One region of the Paenibacillus sp. R-74696 genome, then DNA from elsewhere that is predicted to be linked to it. Evidence: riboswitches for the same ligand, from Rfam matches in the RefSeq annotation. Region 1 holds a riboswitch; each other region holds the start of a gene.
The links. Region 1 has a riboswitch for cobalamin ahead of ACSR9A_RS28860 (ABC transporter substrate-binding protein). Riboswitches for the same ligand answer to the same signal wherever they lie in the genome.
Positions count from the first base shown of each region.

Region 1 (6,133 bases):
CCCCCAGCATAAAAGCAAAGCTTGTCCCCAGCATCGATAAAATCGGCAAAAACGCATGCTTAAACACTTGGAAGATTAAAATCCTTCCCTTGGACAAGCCTCGCGCACGCGATGCCTTGACGAAGTTCTGGCTGTTCATCTCGAGCATATTCGTCCGCAAAACCCGGGCATATACCGCACCAAGTCCGAGCCCAAGCGTAACCGCCGGCATTAAGAGGTGAGCAAGGCCGCCGCGTCCCATGGAAGGCAGCCAGCCAAGACGGACCGAGAAAAAATAAATCAATAAAAAACCGAGCCAAAAGGAGGGGATCGAGGCGCCAAGCAGCGCCAGCAATCGGCCCATCCGGTCAAGCAGCCCTGTTGAAAAGATTGCGGTGGCGAGGCCGATGAGGCAGGTTGCCAGCAGCATGACAAATGCACCAGCAGAGGCCAGCTCCAGTGTGGCGGGCAGCCTTTTAAGCAGTTCGCCTGCAACTGGCTCTTTGGACATATAAGATGTCCCCCACTGCCATGTAAATACATCGCCGAGCCAGCGTATATATTGGCTCCACAAGGAATCCGTCAGTCCCATTTCCTCCCGCAGCGCGTCAATCGCCTCCTGTGAAGCCGGGATATTGTGCGTGGTCAGCAATATTCTCGCCGGATCGCCAGGAGACACCCTCATTAAAATGAAGGTCAGCGTCGCTACGCAAAAAATAACCAAAAGCATTTGCGCGATGCGTTCAAGCCAAAAACGAAGCATACTTAGGTACACCCTTTACTTAGGTGATATCGACTTCAGCTGTCACATAATAATATTCAATCGGATGCGGAATAAAGCCCGTTACCCCTTTTTTCACACCAAATACATTATCGGGGTGTACGATAAACGACTGCGGCAAATCTTCATTAATAATGTCCTGAGCTTCTATCGCAAGCGCATTGCGTGCTTCTGTAGCAGACGTTTCGTTCAGCTTGTTAATAACCGTCTCAAGCGGCTTCGATACATAATGGCTGACATTCGATTCGCTAGCTGATTGATAGAAAATGTTCAAGAAATATTGAGGATCGCCCGTGTGTGCCGTCAGCATGCTGTACATAGCAAGATCCCAATCGGACTTCGCAAGCTCAGCATCAATATTTTCAACCTTGCGAATTTTCACGGTAATGCCTTCATTAAGCAGTTGGTTCTGAATCACCTCTGCCATTACGGACAGCTCTGGGCGGTGCGGGAACGTAAGGAGCGTCGCCTCGAATGGCTTGCCTTCCTTCTCCCACATGCCTGCAGCATTTTTCTGCCAGCCGCCAGCGCTCAGCAATTGCTCCGTCGTTTCCCCTGCTGCTTGCTCCGCTACTTTGCCAAATGGCAAAATTTCCGGGAATGGGCTTTTCGCTTTCGTGCCATAGCCACGCATAACAGATTCAATAATCGCCTCGCGTGGAATGGCTTGATCTACAACCTCGCGGTTCGCCTTTTCTTTAAACAAAGCAGAATTCATATTAAATAATACCATATGTGTACGAACCGATGGTGCAGACAGCACTTCCAGCTTGCTGTCCTTCTCTACCAACTCAATGCTGTCAATCGGAATGTCCGTAGCAACATCTACTTCGCCAGCTTGCAGCGCCATCAGGCGGGTATTGCCATCGGTTACAAACTTCATTGTCACTTCCTTAAGCTTCGCCGGTTGTCCCCAATAACCATCATAACGCTCAACAACAAGCGATACGTCTTTCGTAAACTGCTTGATTTTGAAAGCTCCCGTCATGGCCGGGTAGCTGCCCGCTTCCTTCATGCTGTCGACATCAAGAATAATCGTGCTTGGATCAGCCAAGCTGGAAATGATAGCCGAGTTCGGCTGTGTTGTTATAAGTTTCAGCTCATCCGGTGCAACCACTTCTATATCTTTCACCAGCAGCAAATCCTTCGCCAAATGGCTATTTTCAATGGAACGAAGCAGCGAAGCTTTCACGCTTTCTGCATCCATCTTTTTGCCGTCGTGAAACGTTACGTTGTTCTCCAGCTTGAGCGTCCACGTGTTAGCATCCTCCTGCTTCCACTCCTTCGCAAGCCAAGCGGCCGGCTGCAGCTGCTCATTCAATTTAATAAGCGTTTCCCCTGCGCCAGAGCGCATAACGTCCCAGCTGTCATCGCCATGCGGATCAACGCCTGCCGGGTTCCAGGTGTACGCCATTGTCAGTGTTTTATTTGCGGCAGAAGCGTTGTTTTCCCCGGCAGCATTGGTGCCCTTCCCTGCGTTTGAGTCAGCATTCGTGCTGCATCCTGCAAGCACCAGCATCAGGCAAACGATCATCATTCCAAGTGACAAGCTAAATGGCTTCTTCGTGTTGTTCATTTTTCTTTTGTCTCCCCTTCTAGTAAGCGTAAACGGCCGAAAGCCGTCCTGTGGCGGCAAAGCTACCGTTTCGCGTAGAAATATAGAGAAAGGATAGAAAAATCATATCCTTTCCTACATTTTAAAAAAAGCATCCCCGACCCTTAAGAAAGCAGTCAGAAATGCTTTTATGATAAATAACTAAACCTTATCTGCCTCTGCTCGTCATGGAGCAGCAAATAATCGTTAGACATTTTGCAATAAATGGGCATAACCAACCACCTCCCTAAGCACCGTAGGTCAAACAGTGATGTTAAAACAGGCAGGTCTCCTGACTTGGGGCCTCCCTCTCTTCCCTTCCCGGCTAGGGCGAGCATCTGCAATTCGTTCTGCGACGAAAAGAAGCTCATCAGCCAGTGGTTTATTTGTGAGGGGAGCGCAGCTTGCTCATTGATTAGCTGCTGCCCTTTACAGTGGCGGGTCCGTGTCGGCCTTTAACCGAACTTCCCTTTTAAGCGAACTAAGGCCTATATGTCCTTGCCTTCGTACCGCACCTATTTTCATACAATTATGAAGTTTTGCAGGCTAATCAGCCTGTCTTGTCCGTAATCCACTCTTAATCTTAGGGAGGAAGTGCTGATCTGTCAACATTTTGATTTAGATAAGCTTTAGTTCCATCATAATGCACACGCCCCAGTGTCTTAAACAAGCTAAATGAAAGGTTTTTCAATATAAAACTTTCATATTTTTTCCAGTAATGATATATTGAAAATACTTCACGCATGATGAGCTTATTTATTAAGTTAGTCCAATAGATACTCTATCAAATAGAAAAGGAATGATCACATTGCCGGTGAAAATCCTTCCAGTCGAAGTAAAACAAATTATTGATTCCTATTGGTTTTACAGTGATTTTTATTCGATTATATCTCGCGTAGATTCGAAAAAAATGTGGTTTATGAATAATTATATTAATTTATTCGATATTCCCGATCCAAACCAATTATATACTTTTTTCTACAATGGTTATTATAGAGATAAAATGGTTGAGTTTTATGACTGCCCTTTTATTGATTTTCAGCGGATAGCGATAGACAGGCGAAGCTCGACTATTTTGAATAATGACCTGCTTGATTTTATTAAAGCATCGATTGACGGCGGCTATTATGTGATCGTTATGATCGACCGTTTTTATATAAAAGAATATGAAATTTCTGCGAAATCCCCACATGAAGTCATGATAAATGGGTATGATGATGCCAATAAAAAGCTGTATTTCTGCGACAATAATGCCAATGGAAAATACTCAACGAATATCACCTGTGATTACGAGGCTTTTAGCAAAGCGTTTCATTTATTAGAAATCGAAGCCCATGATTTTAAACAGCATCTTTATTTATTGAAGCCTCTCGAAAATAACGACTATGCTTTTTCTCTAAAATACGTGAAAAATACGATGAAAGCCTATCTCTTATCTAGGGCACATACGGATGAATATTACAACGAAGCTACAGGCACACCCGGGCTAACCTTCGGCATTAATGTATACGACAAGGCCTCCGATTATTTAAAATATTTGGCTCAAGAGGAGGTTGTATTTGATATTAGATCGTTTCACCTGCTTTACGACCATAAGAAATGTATGACTATGCGATTAGACTACATGATTAATAACAAGCATTTGATTGATGATAATCAAATTTTGAACAGATGGAGAAAGCTGGAGGCGGCTGTGCATGCTGTAAGAAATTCCATTTTAAAATATTGGCTTACTCGAAGCTCGGATGCTTTGTACAAGCAAATGGAGCAATTGCATAAATTAAAGGAGACGGAAATGGGTTTGCTGCAGGAGGTTGTGGACCAGTTGAAGGATGGTTAATAGAAGCCATACCGTTTATGGTGACTGCATGGCTTCTCTTGACGCTTTAGGCAAAGTGAATGTTGAGCATGGACGAGTTTACTTTTTTCCACCAGAAGCTAGCAAGTCAGCCACTTCTTTCATCGTTTCTCTAATTGTAATACTGTCTGCTAGATAATATTTGTCTTGGTCGAGTAGATGTACCTTTCCATTCTTGACTGCCGGCAATCCTTGCCATAAGCCTGATTTCTGAAGCTCATTGTAGTCTTCCTCATCCTCTACAATGAGCAGTAGATGATCCCCTACATACTCTGGAAGCAGCTCCTGCGAGACGACAACCGCATTTTTCCAACGATCCTTATTCATTTCTGCCTGAACCTTATCGACTGCTTTGGCTTGTAAGGCTGTCCTCACGACATACCCACCAAAGTTAGTACTCAAATAAATTCGCAGTCCGCCTTCCTCGATAAGGAGAATAGAAACCGATTCATCTCCAATGGCTTGCTTCACCTTCGCTCGCGAAACATCCCTTTCTGTCTCGTAATCTTTAATCCAACCACTCGCTAATGACTTCTTTCCCAATACATCCGCAACTTTAGGAAAAACATCATAAATTGGATCGCTGAACTTAATGTACACAATCGGAGATACTTTTTCTAATTTATCCATAATATCAGGATAGATTTCCGGATAGACAGAACTAAAAATCATTAAATCCGGTGAAAGCTCTACTATTTTCTCAACATTTGGCGGATCACCGATAGAATCAACGCCTGCCAGTGATGGTTTTATGAACGAGTTAAGAAAATCATTATCGCAAACCGCAATCGGCTGAATGCCAACCGTTATGGCCACCGAAGAAAACTCGCATACAGCAACCTTTTGCGGCGAGACTGGAATTTCCACAGCCCTCCCCATATCGTCGGTGAATATTCTTGTCCCCGCAGTCACATCGGCTTGTTCTGCGTTCAGAGCCATGTTGCTTCCTCCGTCCTCCAACGGCTTGTCTGCCATTGAACCACATGCCGCAATAACGAATAAAATGACCAGCATTCCTGCCATGTACAATCCTCTGCTGCTGCCTATCTGTTTCATTTTTCTTATTCCCCTTCAGCCCTATAATTAAGAATGATTATCATAATCGATTATAGGGCTTCCTTCTTAATAATATCCATACACTATCATGATTGCTGATGGATTGTTATGTATCTTATTCATATTCTTCTCCCTCAATTCCTGCGCCTAGCAACACAGCCGCTTCTTCCATTTGCGCCATAATGGACAACGGATCATAAGCCAGCCACTGGTGTACATCAACTAGATAAATATTGCCGCTGCGCACGGCGGGGAAGGATGACCATACAGAAGACTCTTGAATGTCGGCCCATACTTGGCGAGTCTCCTCATCAGGCTGCACGACGACGATAAGGTGATCCGCCCTGAAAAAAGGCAGCTCATCCAGAGTTATGACTGTGGAGTGATAGCTATCATTTATTTCGAATTGCTTCGCAAGCTTATAAGGTGGTGTCAAACCAAGCGAACGGTACAACGAATAGCCCATAATTTGGTTTCCATACATTTGAAGAAAATCAGCCCGAACACGGAAAACCGCAATCGTCTGCCCTTCCATCTTCCTAAATAACCTGTTTCTAAGCTCAAGAGCTCTCCCTTCATAATTCCGCAGCCATTCCTCTACTTGTAGCTCCAAACCTAAAGCACTTCCAATTGCTTTAAATTGAACATATAAAGGATCTTTTTTGTCATCCACCTCTATAACCTTCGCTCCGCACTGCCCACGCTGCAGCCAGGAAGTTGGACCTACAACAATATCGGGCTTTAATTGATCTGTTACATCAGAGTCATAATAGGGGAATTCATCTATTCCTACATCTAGAGCATCATCAGACCAGTCCGCAAGCAGCCCTCTAAGTCCGACCATGCCTGCACTGACACCTACAGG
Region 1 is NZ_JBPULM010000050.1:80,036-86,168, forward strand. Features, by position in the region: gene nikB (nickel ABC transporter permease) at 1-742, opposite strand, end outside; gene ACSR9A_RS28860 (ABC transporter substrate-binding protein) at 762-2,336, opposite strand; cobalamin riboswitch at 2,620-2,888, opposite strand; gene ACSR9A_RS28865 (hypothetical protein) at 3,163-4,194, shown strand; gene ACSR9A_RS28870 (ABC transporter substrate-binding protein) at 4,273-5,268, opposite strand; gene ACSR9A_RS28875 (helix-turn-helix domain-containing protein) at 5,384-6,133, opposite strand, start outside.

Region 2 (6,133 bases), on a different contig from region 1:
CGATGCACATTATGGAAGGATTTTTGCCTGTAGGCTGGGCGATTTTTTGGTGGGTGGCCTTTATTCCTTTTTTCATCTTAGGTGTACGTGCTATTCGGAAAATTACCAAGGAAGCGCCAGAGCTTAAGCTGCTGCTGGGCTTGGCTGCTGCCTTCACCTTCGTGCTGTCCGCGCTGAAAATTCCTTCCGTTACAGGAAGCAGCTCGCATCCAACGGGAACGGGGCTTGGAACGGTTATGTTCGGACCGCTGCCCATGAGCGTATTGGGTTCAATGGTACTGCTGTTTCAGGCGGTGCTGCTGGCGCATGGCGGGCTGACGACGCTTGGGGCGAATGCTTTTTCAATGGCGGTTGCCGGTCCCGCTGCGGGCTATGCGGTCTATCGGCTGCTGATGCGTTCAGGCAGCAAGCAAGGCCTGGCGATTTTTTCAGCTGCTGCTGTTGCTGATCTGGCTACTTATATCGTCACTTCCATTCAGCTCGCCGTTGCTTTTCCGGCTGTCGAAGGCGGCATTATCGCGTCGTTTATGAAGTTTGGCGGCATTTTTGCGATTACCCAAATTCCGCTCGCTGTTAGTGAAGGCTTGCTGACGGTATTGATCTGGAACTGGCTGCAATCTTTTAACACGGACGAGCTGTCTATTTTGAAGCGGAGAATGAAAGGGGAGCGCGTATAATGAGCCGCAGTGCCAAAAATATTTGGATTTTAGCCATTGTTGTTTTACTTGCCGTTGCGCCATTAATATTCATTAACGCCGAGTTCGGCGGCGCGGATGGGGCAGCGGAGGAAATGATCCAGACGATTGCGCCCCATTATGAGCCTTGGGCGTCTCCGCTGACAGAGGTGCCGGGAGAAACAGAAAGCATGCTGTTCGCGCTGCAAGCTGCGATAGGCGCTGGCATTATCGGCTATGTGATTGGCCTATTTAAAGGGAAGTCGGAGAAAACAAAGCAGCAATGATGAAATGGATCGATACGATTTCTTATTCCAATCGGCTGCGGGATTTATCCGCCTTTTGGAAATGCGGGCTTGCAGCCCTGCTGCTGCTGCTTGCCTATCTCGCTCATCCGCTCGTGCAGCTAGCCATTTTTGGATGGCTTATGCTGTGGACGGTTGGCTACGCGAAAGTACCTGCCAGGCTTTATATGGCGCTGCTTTTCTCCTCTTGCTTGCTGTTCATTCTCAGCCTGCCAGCGCTGCTTATTGAATTCACTAGCAGCAGTAACAGCGGCAGCGCAGCAGGAAGCCTGGCAGCTGAGAAAGCAGGCTGGGTGCTCGCTTCATGGGAGCCGATCAGCTTGTATGTGCCGGAGGCATCCTTAGGTCTGGCCGGACCTATTTTTACGCGTATTCTTGCTTGCCTGGCTTGCATGTTTTTCATCACCTTGACTACCCCGTTTCCCGAGCTGCTGCAGGTGCTGAAGCGGTTGAAAATGCCGCAAATTGTACTGGAGCTCATGATCATTATGTATCGCTTCATCTTTCTGCTGCTGGATACGGCGGGGGCTATGCTGATCGCGCAGCGCGCACGGGGCGGTCAACATGGTTTTAGAGGAAAGCTGCAGGGTACGGCAGCTATTGCCGTGCGGCTCTTCGTCAAGACGATGCATCGATACAAGGGGCTTTCGAATGGGCTAATGGCAAGAGGATTTACGAATGAGATCCGCCTTGCTCCTGCTGTAAAGCGGACGGTTCGCCTCCGATATTGGGCGGAAGCTGGGCTAGGCATAATCATTTTACTGGCAGCAGAGCTATGGCTTCGGTATGGAGGTGAATAAGCTGGCAGGCAACGATCAGACATCAACCATTATGGAAATGAACAGCGTAAGCTATGCATATCCCGGAACGGACAAGGCCGCTTTAAACGGGCTTGAGCTGCGCATTCCAGCAAGCAAGAAGGTAGCGCTGTGCGGGCATAATGGCTCGGGCAAGTCGACACTTTTTTTGCAGCTTATTGGCATTAATCGTCCGCAATCCGGTTATGTCAGCTGGCGCGGCGATCCGCTTTCTTATAAGCCCAGAGAGCTTGCCAGCTTGAGACGGCGCGTTGGTCTTGTTTTTCAGGACCCGGAGCATCAGCTCATCTTAAATACCGCTTATGAGGATATTTCTTATGGGCTGCGCAATGCGGGGCTTCATGAAGAGGAAATTAACAGGCGTACGGGGCGTATCATCCAGCAGCTGAACTTGCAGGAACTGGCGCATAAGCCGCTGCATCATCTCAGCCTGGGGCAAAAGAAGCGAGTCGCTCTTGCCGGCGTGCTGGCGCTGGAGCCGGAGCTGGTACTGCTTGATGAGCCGGCTGCTTATCTCGATCCGATATCGGAGCAGCGGCTGATGGCTGAGCTGGACCGCATTCATGCGAGCGGCATAACTCCGGTTATGGCCACGCATGACATGAATATGGCCTATGCTTGGGCGGACTGGATTTTTATTATGAATGAGGGCCGCTGTATATTGGAGGGTACGCCGGAGACGGTATTTCGCGAAGGCGAGCGTCTCAGAAGCCTTGGACTCACGCTGCCAATGGTGCTGGAAGCATGGGAGGCACTGCCGTCCAAGCTGAGGGGAACACAGCCGCCGCCGCGCACGCTCGAACAATTTAAAGCGGCTGTAAAATCTTTTGTTGTATAAAAACACGAAAGTGTGTATAGTTATACATGTTGCTTGAAATAGTAGGAAAGGATATGATTTTTCCATCCTTTCTCTATATTTCTCGGACTGAAACGAGCTGCGCCGCCAAAGAACGCGACAACCGTTTTACCTTGTATAAATAAAGATTGACCAACTAAATAGCGAGGAATAAGGTGCTCTTGCGTAACGTCTTGAGCTTAAAAGGGAAGTCCGGTGCAACACCGGCGCGGTCCCGCCACTGTAACAGCGGAGTTCTGCACAATAAAGCCACTGGCATGATGCCGGGAAGGCGAGCGCAGCGATGATGATGCTGGAGCCAGGAGACCTGCCTTATTCTATACACTGCATTACCTACGGGAGATAGGGAGGTGTTAAAGATGGCAGCCATCGTTTGTTGAAACGAGGGGCGTCTTTACCCACATTTCTGTACAGGGTAGGACGTCCCTTTTTGTATTTAATCGTTTCTGGCTGGCAGCAAATCGGATGTATAGGGAAAGGCCGCCGCGAAGAAATTCGCTCGCAACGCCATAAGCATATATCTGAGTTTGTTGATGAAATAACAAAGAATTATAACTTCCATCCACTAGGGTGAATAATGAAAAACAGGAGGCAATAAAAATGAGTCAAGTAAAAAGCAGCAGTTTGGGATATCCGCGTATCGGTGAAAACAGAGAATGGAAAAAAGCGCTGGAGGCGTTCTGGAGCGGCAAGCTTGCGGAAGCGGATTTCTTGAAACAGCTGGAGACGATTCGTCTAAACCATCTGCAATTGCAAAAACAGGCCGGAATTGATCTCATTCCGGTAAATGATTTTTCGTATTATGACCATATCCTTGATACAGCTGCTATGTTTGGCGTCGTGCCTGAGCGCTTTGGTTACACAGGCGGCCCTGTATCGGTAACGACCTATTACGCCATGGCGAGAGGCAATAAAACGGCGTCGGCATCCGAGATGACGAAATGGTTCAATACGAACTATCACTACATTGTTCCTGAGCTGAAGGGCATTACGCCGGCTCTGACCGAGAACCGTCCATTGATCGCTTACCGCGAGGCAAAGGAAAAGCTGGGCATCGAAGGCAAACCAGTCATTGTTGGACCTTATACATTCCTCAAGCTTTCTAAAGGTTATGCCGCTTCTGAGCTTGCTACGGTTGCTGCCCAGTATGTGCCGCTGTATGCACAGGTGCTGCGCGAGCTGGAGCAAGAAGGCGTACAGTGGGTACAAATTGACGAGCCTTCGCTCGTAACAGATGTTTCTGATGCAGATTTGGCGCTTGTTCAAAGCATTTATGCACAGCTTCATGAAGCTGCACCTAAGCTCAATTTGCTGCTGCAAACGTATTTCGAATCGGTTCAGCATTATGCTGCAATCGCGGCTTTGCCTGTACAGGGCTTAGGCCTGGACTTCACAGCTGGCGCTGAAAAGAACCTGCAGCAGCTTGAGTCGATCGGCTTCCCGCAGGATAAAGTGCTGGGTGCAGGCGTTATTGATGGCCGCAACATTTGGCGGGCGGATCTTCAGGAGCGCAAAGCGCTGCTTGCCCGCATTGCTAAAGTCGTGCCAAACGACCGCCTAATTGTAAGCTCCTCTTGCAGCCTGCTGCATGTACCTGTATCGGCGGCTCTTGAAACGGCACTGCCAGCAGAGCTTGCAGGCGCACTGGCCTATGCCAATGAGAAGCTGGAGGAAATTTCCGTTCTTGCAACTGCGCTGAATGAAGGAGAAGCAGCGGTAAAAGAGGCGTTTGATCGCAATGCAGCCGCTTTGGCTGCACTTGCCGCATCGCCGTCCCGTGGCCGTGCAAGCGTTCATGCCGCTGTAGCGAGCATCAATGCACAGCCGTCGGAGCGCAAAGCGGTATTTGCAGAGCGTCAAGTGAGCCAGAAGGAACGCTGGCAGCTGCCATTCCTGCCGACAACAACAATCGGCAGCTTCCCGCAAACGGCGGAAGTACGCCAAGCAAGGCAGCAATGGCGCCGTGGTGATTTGGGCGAGGAGCAGTACCGCGTATTCATTAAGGAGCAGATTCAGCATTGGATCAAGCTGCAGGAAGAGATCGGCCTTGATGTGCTCGTTCATGGGGAATTTGAGCGTACGGATATGGTTGAGTTTTTTGGAGAGAAGCTGGAAGGCTTTGCTTTCACGAAAAATGGCTGGGTGCAATCCTATGGCTCACGCTGCGTAAAACCACCAGTCATTTACGGCGATGTGCAGTTCAGCAAGCCGATGACTGTCGAAGAAACCGTTTATGCCCAGTCGCTGACTTCTAAGCCGGTGAAAGGCATGCTGACAGGCCCGATTACGATTTTGAACTGGTCGTTTGTCCGCAGTGATTTGACTCGTGAGCAGGTTGCTTACCAAATCGCACTTGCCCTGGCAGAAGAAGTGAAGGCGCTGGAGGAAGCAGGCATTGAAATGATTCAGGTGGATGAGCCAGCCCTTCGTGAAGGCTTGCCGCTTAAACGTGAAGATTGGGAGCAATATTTGAACTGGGCGGTGCTTTCCTTCCGCTTGTCCACTTCTGACGTTAAGGATACGACGCAAATTCACACGCATATGTGCTATTGTGAATTCCATGACATTATTGATTCCATTCGCGCGCTCGATGCCGATGTTATCTCCATTGAAACATCCCGCAGCCACGGCGAGCTGATTCACAGCTTCGAGGAGCACACGTATGAGCTGGGTATTGGCCTTGGCGTATACGACATTCACAGCCCGCGCGTGCCGGAAGTAGAGGAAATGACATCGATGATCAAACGCGCCCTGAACGTGCTTGAGCCAGAATTGTTCTGGATTAACCCGGACTGCGGACTTAAGACTCGTGGTGTAGATGAGACAGTAGCATCGCTGCGCAACATGATCCAAGCGACCGAGCAAGTACGGGAGCAGCTGGCTAAGTAATGAAGTAATTGTAATGATCAGGACGATTCGTATCGTTGTTCATAGGGTATGAATATTAAAAAAGCTCCGCTTGCGCTGATTGGCGCATGCGGAGCTTTTGCTTTATTTGAAGCGGGGATGGTCAAAGCCGGGGGAGCGGGGACATGGCAGGCAGGAAAACAGGCCAATATAGACAGGTAATGCAATTCTGCCTGCTGCAGCCGCCCGCCTAAATGGTCTCTGCCGCGGGATTCATCAGGCAATAGCCAATGCCCCATACCGTCTGAATCAAGGAGGCAGATTCGGGGTGGACGCGGTTCAGCTTTTCTCTGATCCGCTTTACATGGGTATCAATCGTCCGGTAATCGCCGAGCGATTGATAGCCCCAAATTCGCCGCATTAAATCCTCGCGGGAAATGGGCTGATTGATGTTGGCTGCCATAAACCTGAGCAGCTCATATTCGCGGAACGTCAGCTTTACCTTGCTGTTTCCGGCAATCACTTGCCTCGAATCATAATCGAACACGAGTCCTGGCAGCGTAAGATCAGGTGTCTGCTTGCGCTGCAAGGCGCGATAAGCAAACTCCGAGGTGCGGCGAATGATCGCCTTAA
Region 2 is NZ_JBPULM010000046.1:131,886-138,018, reverse strand. Features, by position in the region: gene ACSR9A_RS25175 (energy-coupling factor ABC transporter permease) at 1-677, shown strand, start outside; gene ACSR9A_RS25170 (energy-coupling factor ABC transporter substrate-binding protein) at 677-961, shown strand; gene cbiQ (cobalt ECF transporter T component CbiQ) at 958-1,779, shown strand; gene ACSR9A_RS25160 (energy-coupling factor ABC transporter ATP-binding protein) at 1,766-2,635, shown strand; cobalamin riboswitch at 2,790-2,982, shown strand; gene metE (5-methyltetrahydropteroyltriglutamate--homocysteine S-methyltransferase) at 3,254-5,542, shown strand; gene ACSR9A_RS25150 (hypothetical protein) at 5,591-5,722, shown strand; gene ACSR9A_RS25145 (response regulator transcription factor) at 5,751-6,133, opposite strand, start outside.
Region 2: linked by a shared signal. The riboswitch ahead of metE (5-methyltetrahydropteroyltriglutamate--homocysteine S-methyltransferase) and the one ahead of ACSR9A_RS28860 (ABC transporter substrate-binding protein) in region 1 are both predicted to bind cobalamin.

Region 3 (6,133 bases), on a different contig from region 1:
GGATAATCTCTGCGAAAAATACCGTCCATCGCAAAGCGTCCGATGCCTGGCACCGCGAAAATAACTTCCACGATGACGGAGCCGCCAACAATCGCTCCAAAATAGCTGCCGGTGACCGTGAGCAGCGGAATACAAGCATTGCGCAGCGCATGCCGAAGCACAATGAAGCTTTCACGCAGCCCCTTAGCCCGGGCCGTCAGCATATAATCTTTATTCAGCTCCTCCAGCAGCGCCGCACGCGTTAGCCGCATCAATATGGCGCCTGTACCGGAAGCAAGCACCGCGGCTGGCATAAGCAGATGCTTCCATGTCCCATAGCCGCTGGTTGGGAGCAGCTGCAGCTTCTCCGACCATAAGGCCATGAGCATGATCGCCAGCCAAAATCCGGGAATGGAAACCAAAATCAGCGCAAGCGCCCTGCCGATATGATCGAACAGCCGATTGCGCCGAATCGCCATGAGCATGCCGCATGGCACGCCAAGCAGAATGGCGAACAATACAGCTAACAAAGATAGGCTTAAGGTTGCAGGAAGGCGGCGCAGCAGCTCGCCGCTAACCGATTCCTTCGTCATATACGACGTTCCCAAATCACCTTGTACCGCCTTTGATAACCAATGTCCATATTGAACGAGCAGTGGATCATTCAGCCCCATCTCTTCCCGTTTCAAAGCAATTTGCTCTTCGGTCGGCTGGCTGAAGCCGTTCATGCTGAGCAGCTCGACAGCCGGATCACCCGGAGAGGCGACGCTTAATGCAAAGGCTATAAACGTAATGCCAATCAGGACGGGAACAGCCGCCGCCAACCTCCGAATGAAATAGGCCATCTTATTGTACCCGCTCCAGCTGCGGCAGCGTTGTACCATACACAAGTGCCCCGTATCCGGTTATTTCTTTGCTGAACGCAATTAAGCTCGCATCATTAAACAGCGGAATCGTCGGCAATTCCTCGGCTGCAATATCCTGCAGCTCGTTATAAATGGCAGTGCGATCATCCATATTCAGCGTCGTCTTCACCTGATTCAACAGCTCATCCACACGGGCATTGCTGTAACCGAGCGTATAGCTTTTATTGCTTGAGCCTTCGCTAGCCATATAATTGTTTAAAATCGAATAAGGATCGCCGTTCGGCAGCCCCTGAATGGCCATAGCCAAATCGAAGTTTCCTTGTGCCTGTGCTTCCTTGTAAGCTGCGCCATCCAATATTTGAATCGTAACGTCCAGCTGCAATTGTTGAAGCACAGCCTGAAGCAGCTCGGCCTGCGCTTTATACGGATAACGGTCAAGCCCATAGGTTGGCACAATTAGCGTAACCGCCTGCCTGCTATCGCCAAGCACCTCATGCGACAGAGCGATTGCCTTTTCCGAATCATGAACGGCAGGAATGTCCTTGTAAAACGGCGAGGTCGAATTTAGAATGTTGGCTGTAGCGGTTGGATAACCCAAATACAGTTCCTTCACCAGCTGCTCGCGGTCAATAATCAGGCTCAGCGCCTGACGCATCTTCACATCATTGAAGGGCGCTTTGGCACCGTTCGGATGCAGGTAGTGGGAAATCGTCGATTTCGCCGTCGATACAGCAAAGCGGTCATCCTTCAGCAGCTCCTCGGCATGGGCAGGAGGAATAGCTCCCAAATCCATGACGCCCAAAATCTCCCCAGATTTAAGGGCAGCCAGCCTTGTATCAGGGTCAGGTATGACGCGGACGCGGATTTTTTGAGCTTTTGCTTTTTCGCCATAATAACCGTCATAAGCCTCTAGCAGTGAAAATTGATCCTTCTCATGCTGTACAAGCTTGAAAGGGCCTGTTCCTTGCGGCAGGCCGTTGAAGTCGCCGTTTTCGTCAAAATTATTCGGGCTGTACATCGGGCTTGAGAAATTGATCATTGAATACAGCAGCGTCGGCTGCGGATTATCGAACACAAGTTTAATCGTGCTATCATCAACCTTCACAACTTCCTGAAGGCTTGGGTATGAATTGTTGATGTCGAGCGTATAGAACGGCGAACTCTTCGGGCTCACCTGCTTGTAACGGGCAAAATTTGCAAGCGCCGCGTCCGCGTTGAATGGCGCACCATCGTGGAACGTCACGCCTTTGCGCAGCATGAAGGTCCATTCCTTGCCATCAGCGGACATTTCCCACGATTCCGCCAGCTTTGGAGCAGGCTTGCCATCCTCAGAAGCAGCAATTAGCGGCTCCCATACGTATAGAATAGTGCTCGTGTAATAAGCATCTTGTGGTCCTGGTGCTAAATCCCGCGGCGCAGCCAGCACGATTTCTTCAGAAGCAGCATCCACAGCGGCGGAAGGAGCAGCAGACTGCTGCGACAGCCCATTATTGCTGCTCGATTCAGTGGAGCCGTTGGCACCACTGCAGCCCATCAGCGCCAGCAGCAAGCAGAGGCTGAATAAAACACCCATTCTTTTTTTATTTCTTGCCGTTTGTGTACGTTTCATCTTTTCTATTTCCTCTCCCTCTAGCAAAATCATCTTCCTGTAAAAATCCGCAAAAAAAAGACAGCTCTGCCTCCAGTCATAGGAAGGATAGAGCTGCCTGTTATTGTTATTTTCCATCATAGCAAATAAGCATGCGCGCTAACACTTCCCTATTCTCCGTAGGTTACAGCAGTGTTGTCAGAACAGGCAGGTCTCCTGGCTACCAGAAATCATGCTGCAAGCTGCCTTCCCATTCTCGCTAAGCGAGATCAGTGGCCTTGTAGCTTCAGCTAATCCGTAACAGTGGCGGGACCGCGTCGGTTTTGCACCGAACTTCCCTTTTAAGCTCCAGCCGCAGCTGTCGCACCTTATTCCCACAATTTTTCAGTTGTTTGCAAATCTGGTTGATTATATACCAGCCCTTTCATTTAAGCAACCTTTCCACTCCGCTTTCCTTTGTTTATTTTCTGATATAAAATAAAGTAGATAGCATTTCGTAACTGGAGGGAACGACTGATGAAACCACAATTTCAGCCTTTATTTGAACCATTCACTTTCACGAATGGCATGTCTGTACATAATCGTATTGTAATGGCGCCAATGACAACCTGCTCTTCCAATCCGGACGGTACAGTGCCTGATGAGGAGCTCGCCTACTACAGCCGTCGCAGTGCGGGGCCCGGCATCGTCGTTACAGCATGCGTCTACGTAAGCCGCAACGGCAAAGGCTTCCCGGGCGAATTTGGCGCGGATACCGACGAAATGATCCCAAGCCTCAAGCGTCTGGCCGATGCGATTAAAAGCCGCGGCGCGAAGGCGATTTTGCAAATTTTTCATGGCGGAAGATCCTGCTTTCCTGGCCTAGTGCCGAATGATGATTTGGTGAGCGCCAGCAGCATTGCCCAGCAAGAAGGCGGTATTGTACCACGCGAGCTAACCGAGGATGAAATCAAAGCGATTATCGCCGACTTTGGCGAAGCGACCCGCCGAGCAATTGAGGCTGGTTTTGACGGCGTAGAAATTCATGGTGCCAACGGCTATCTGCTGCAGCAATTCTACTCCCCTGCTTCCAATGTACGTACCGACGATTGGGGCGGCTCGCTCCATAAACGGATGGCTTTCCCGCTCTACGTCGTTGAAGCCGTTCAGAAAGCCGCAGCTATGGCGCCACAGCCATTTCTGGTGGGCTATCGCTTCTCGCCTGAGGAGCCTGAAGAAGAAGGCTTGACGATGGAGCATTCGTACCATCTGGTTAACGCTCTAATCGAGCAAAAGCTGGATTATTTGCATGTGTCGCTTAATGATTTCTGGTCGAAGCCGCGCAGAGGCGAACAGGATTCGCAAAGCCGCATGGCCTGGTTCGTCGAAAAATACAGCGAGCACATTCCATTCATCGGAGTTGGCAGCATCACAACTGCCGAAGAGGCTCTGCAAGCGAAAAACTCCGGCGTGCCGTTCATCGCCCTAGGCCGCGAGCTCATTATCGACCCGGATTGGACGGAGAAAATCAAGCAAGGTAACGAGCAGGATATTGTGACTACGCTGTCCAAGCAGGATCAGGAGCGTCTTGTCATCCCGAATGGCTTGTGGGGAGCCATTACGCATGCGCCAGGCTGGTTTCCGATAACGGAATAATTGCAAAGTCCACCCTATCGATCACAAATAGGCACAAGGTGAAACGGCTGTCGCCGTCCTTTGGCGGCGCGGCCCGTTTCAACCCTAGAAATATAGGAAAGGATCGCGTTACGATATCTTTTCCTATATTTTTAAAAATGGCTCCGGCTCATCTTTCATGAGTTGGAGCCATTCTTTTTCTCGCTCAACTGGCTGCCTGCTCCTTTCTATTTTACAAAATAACAATTTGACATTTCTATAAAAGTAGATATACTAATCCTCATGGATACTTTATCAATACTTAAAGCTGTGTCTAACGAGAAACGGTACCATATTTTAAAATGGCTGAAAACACCTGAGGAGCATTTCGGGCCTCAATGCCATCTAACCGATGCTTGTCAGTTTGCTGGAGGCGTCTGCGTTGGTTCGTTTGCTGAAAAATCGGGCCTTGCGCAATCCGTTATATCCGGCTATTTAGTGAAAATGCATAAAGCAGGCTTGCTGGAGTCGAAGCGGATCGGACAGCACACTTATTACAGACGCAATGAAGCTAACATTCGGCTTTTCAAAGAAATGATTCAGGATGAGCTATAACCTTGCTTATGCCTGTTCATTTCATGCTTTTATATCTATTTTTATAGAATTATAGATTTTCCATTCGATTAGGAGGTATTTTATTCATGAGTTCCATTCAATCGTTGTTCAAGCCATTCTCTGCTGGTCCACTTTCCCTGCCTAACCGTGTCGTAATGGCACCTATGACCCGCGGTTTTTCTCCAAATGGTGTTCCTGGTGAAGATGTCGTCGCCTACTATAGACGCCGCGCCGAAAATGGCGTTGGCTTAATTGTGACAGAGGGCACGCTGATTAACCATCCGGCTGCCACCGATAATCCAAACATCCCTAACTTTCATGGCGAAGCGGCATTAAATGGCTGGGCGAAGGTCGTCGAGGCTGTTCATGCAGCTGGCGGAAAAATCGTTCCGCAGATTTGGCATGTTGGCACAACGCGCAAGGTCGGCTCCCATCCGAACCCAGAAGCACTGCCGATCGGCCCTTCCGGTATTACTGCAGAGGGCGAGGTCGTTAATGAGCCTTTGACCGAAGCCGAAATTAAAGACCTTGTTGCAGCTTACGCACAAGCAGCAGCCGATGCGAAACGGATTGGCTTTGACGGCATTGAGCTCCATGGCGCGCACGGCTATTTGATCGACCAATTTTTCTGGGAGAAAACGAATAAACGGACGGATCGTTACGGTGGCGATATGCTGTCGAGAACACGTTTTGCGGTCGAGATTATTGAAGCTTGCCGCCAAGCTGTGGGACCTGATTTCCCGATTATTATTCGCCTCTCGCAGTGGAAATCGTCCGAGTACGCAGCTAAGCTTGCGAGCACTCCTGAGGAATTGGGACAGTTTCTTGCTCCACTTGTAGAAGCTGGCGTAGATATTTTCCACTGCTCAACCCGCCGCTTTTGGGAGCCGGAATTTGAAGGCTCGGAGCTCAACTTTGCAGGCTGGACGAAAAAGCTTACCGGCAAACCAACGATTACCGTTGGCTCCGTAGGACTAGATGGCGATTTCATGAGCCTCTTTACCGAAGGCAAAGGCGCAGAAAACGCTAATGTGGATGATCTGGCCTCACGCCTCGATGCAGGCGAATTTGATCTTGTAGCTGTTGGCCGCGCCCTGCTCGTCGATCCTGCGTGGGCAGATAAAGTCCAAGGCGGACGACAGGATGAATTAATTCCGTTTACTCCGGCTTCCTTGCAGACCCTTCATTAAGAAACGATTATTCGCAACATAATAAATCCCCAGCTCCTCCTTTTTCACGGATTGGAGGAGCTGGGGATTTTAATGTTTCTACTTCCATAAAGATGGACTTGCCGGACACAGCAGCAGCTATTTCTACTGAATCACAGGTTATGGCATAGGCCCCGGACTCAGGAGCCGCTATTGTCCCGCCAATAGCCATTTTAACGGGAAGATGAAGGTCATAACGGATCTCCTGTCCGCCCACGGCCTGAAATCGATTCAAAAGTCAAAATAGCGGAACCTCAGTCCTCCAAATAGAAGTGGCAGTGCGA
Region 3 is NZ_JBPULM010000045.1:673,200-679,332, forward strand. Features, by position in the region: gene nikB (nickel ABC transporter permease) at 1-863, opposite strand, end outside; gene ACSR9A_RS23245 (ABC transporter substrate-binding protein) at 826-2,454, opposite strand; cobalamin riboswitch at 2,623-2,820, opposite strand; gene ACSR9A_RS23250 (NADH-dependent flavin oxidoreductase) at 2,950-4,068, shown strand; gene ACSR9A_RS23255 (ArsR/SmtB family transcription factor) at 4,330-4,641, shown strand; gene ACSR9A_RS23260 (NADH:flavin oxidoreductase) at 4,728-5,831, shown strand.
Region 3: linked by a shared signal. The riboswitch ahead of ACSR9A_RS23245 (ABC transporter substrate-binding protein) and the one ahead of ACSR9A_RS28860 (ABC transporter substrate-binding protein) in region 1 are both predicted to bind cobalamin.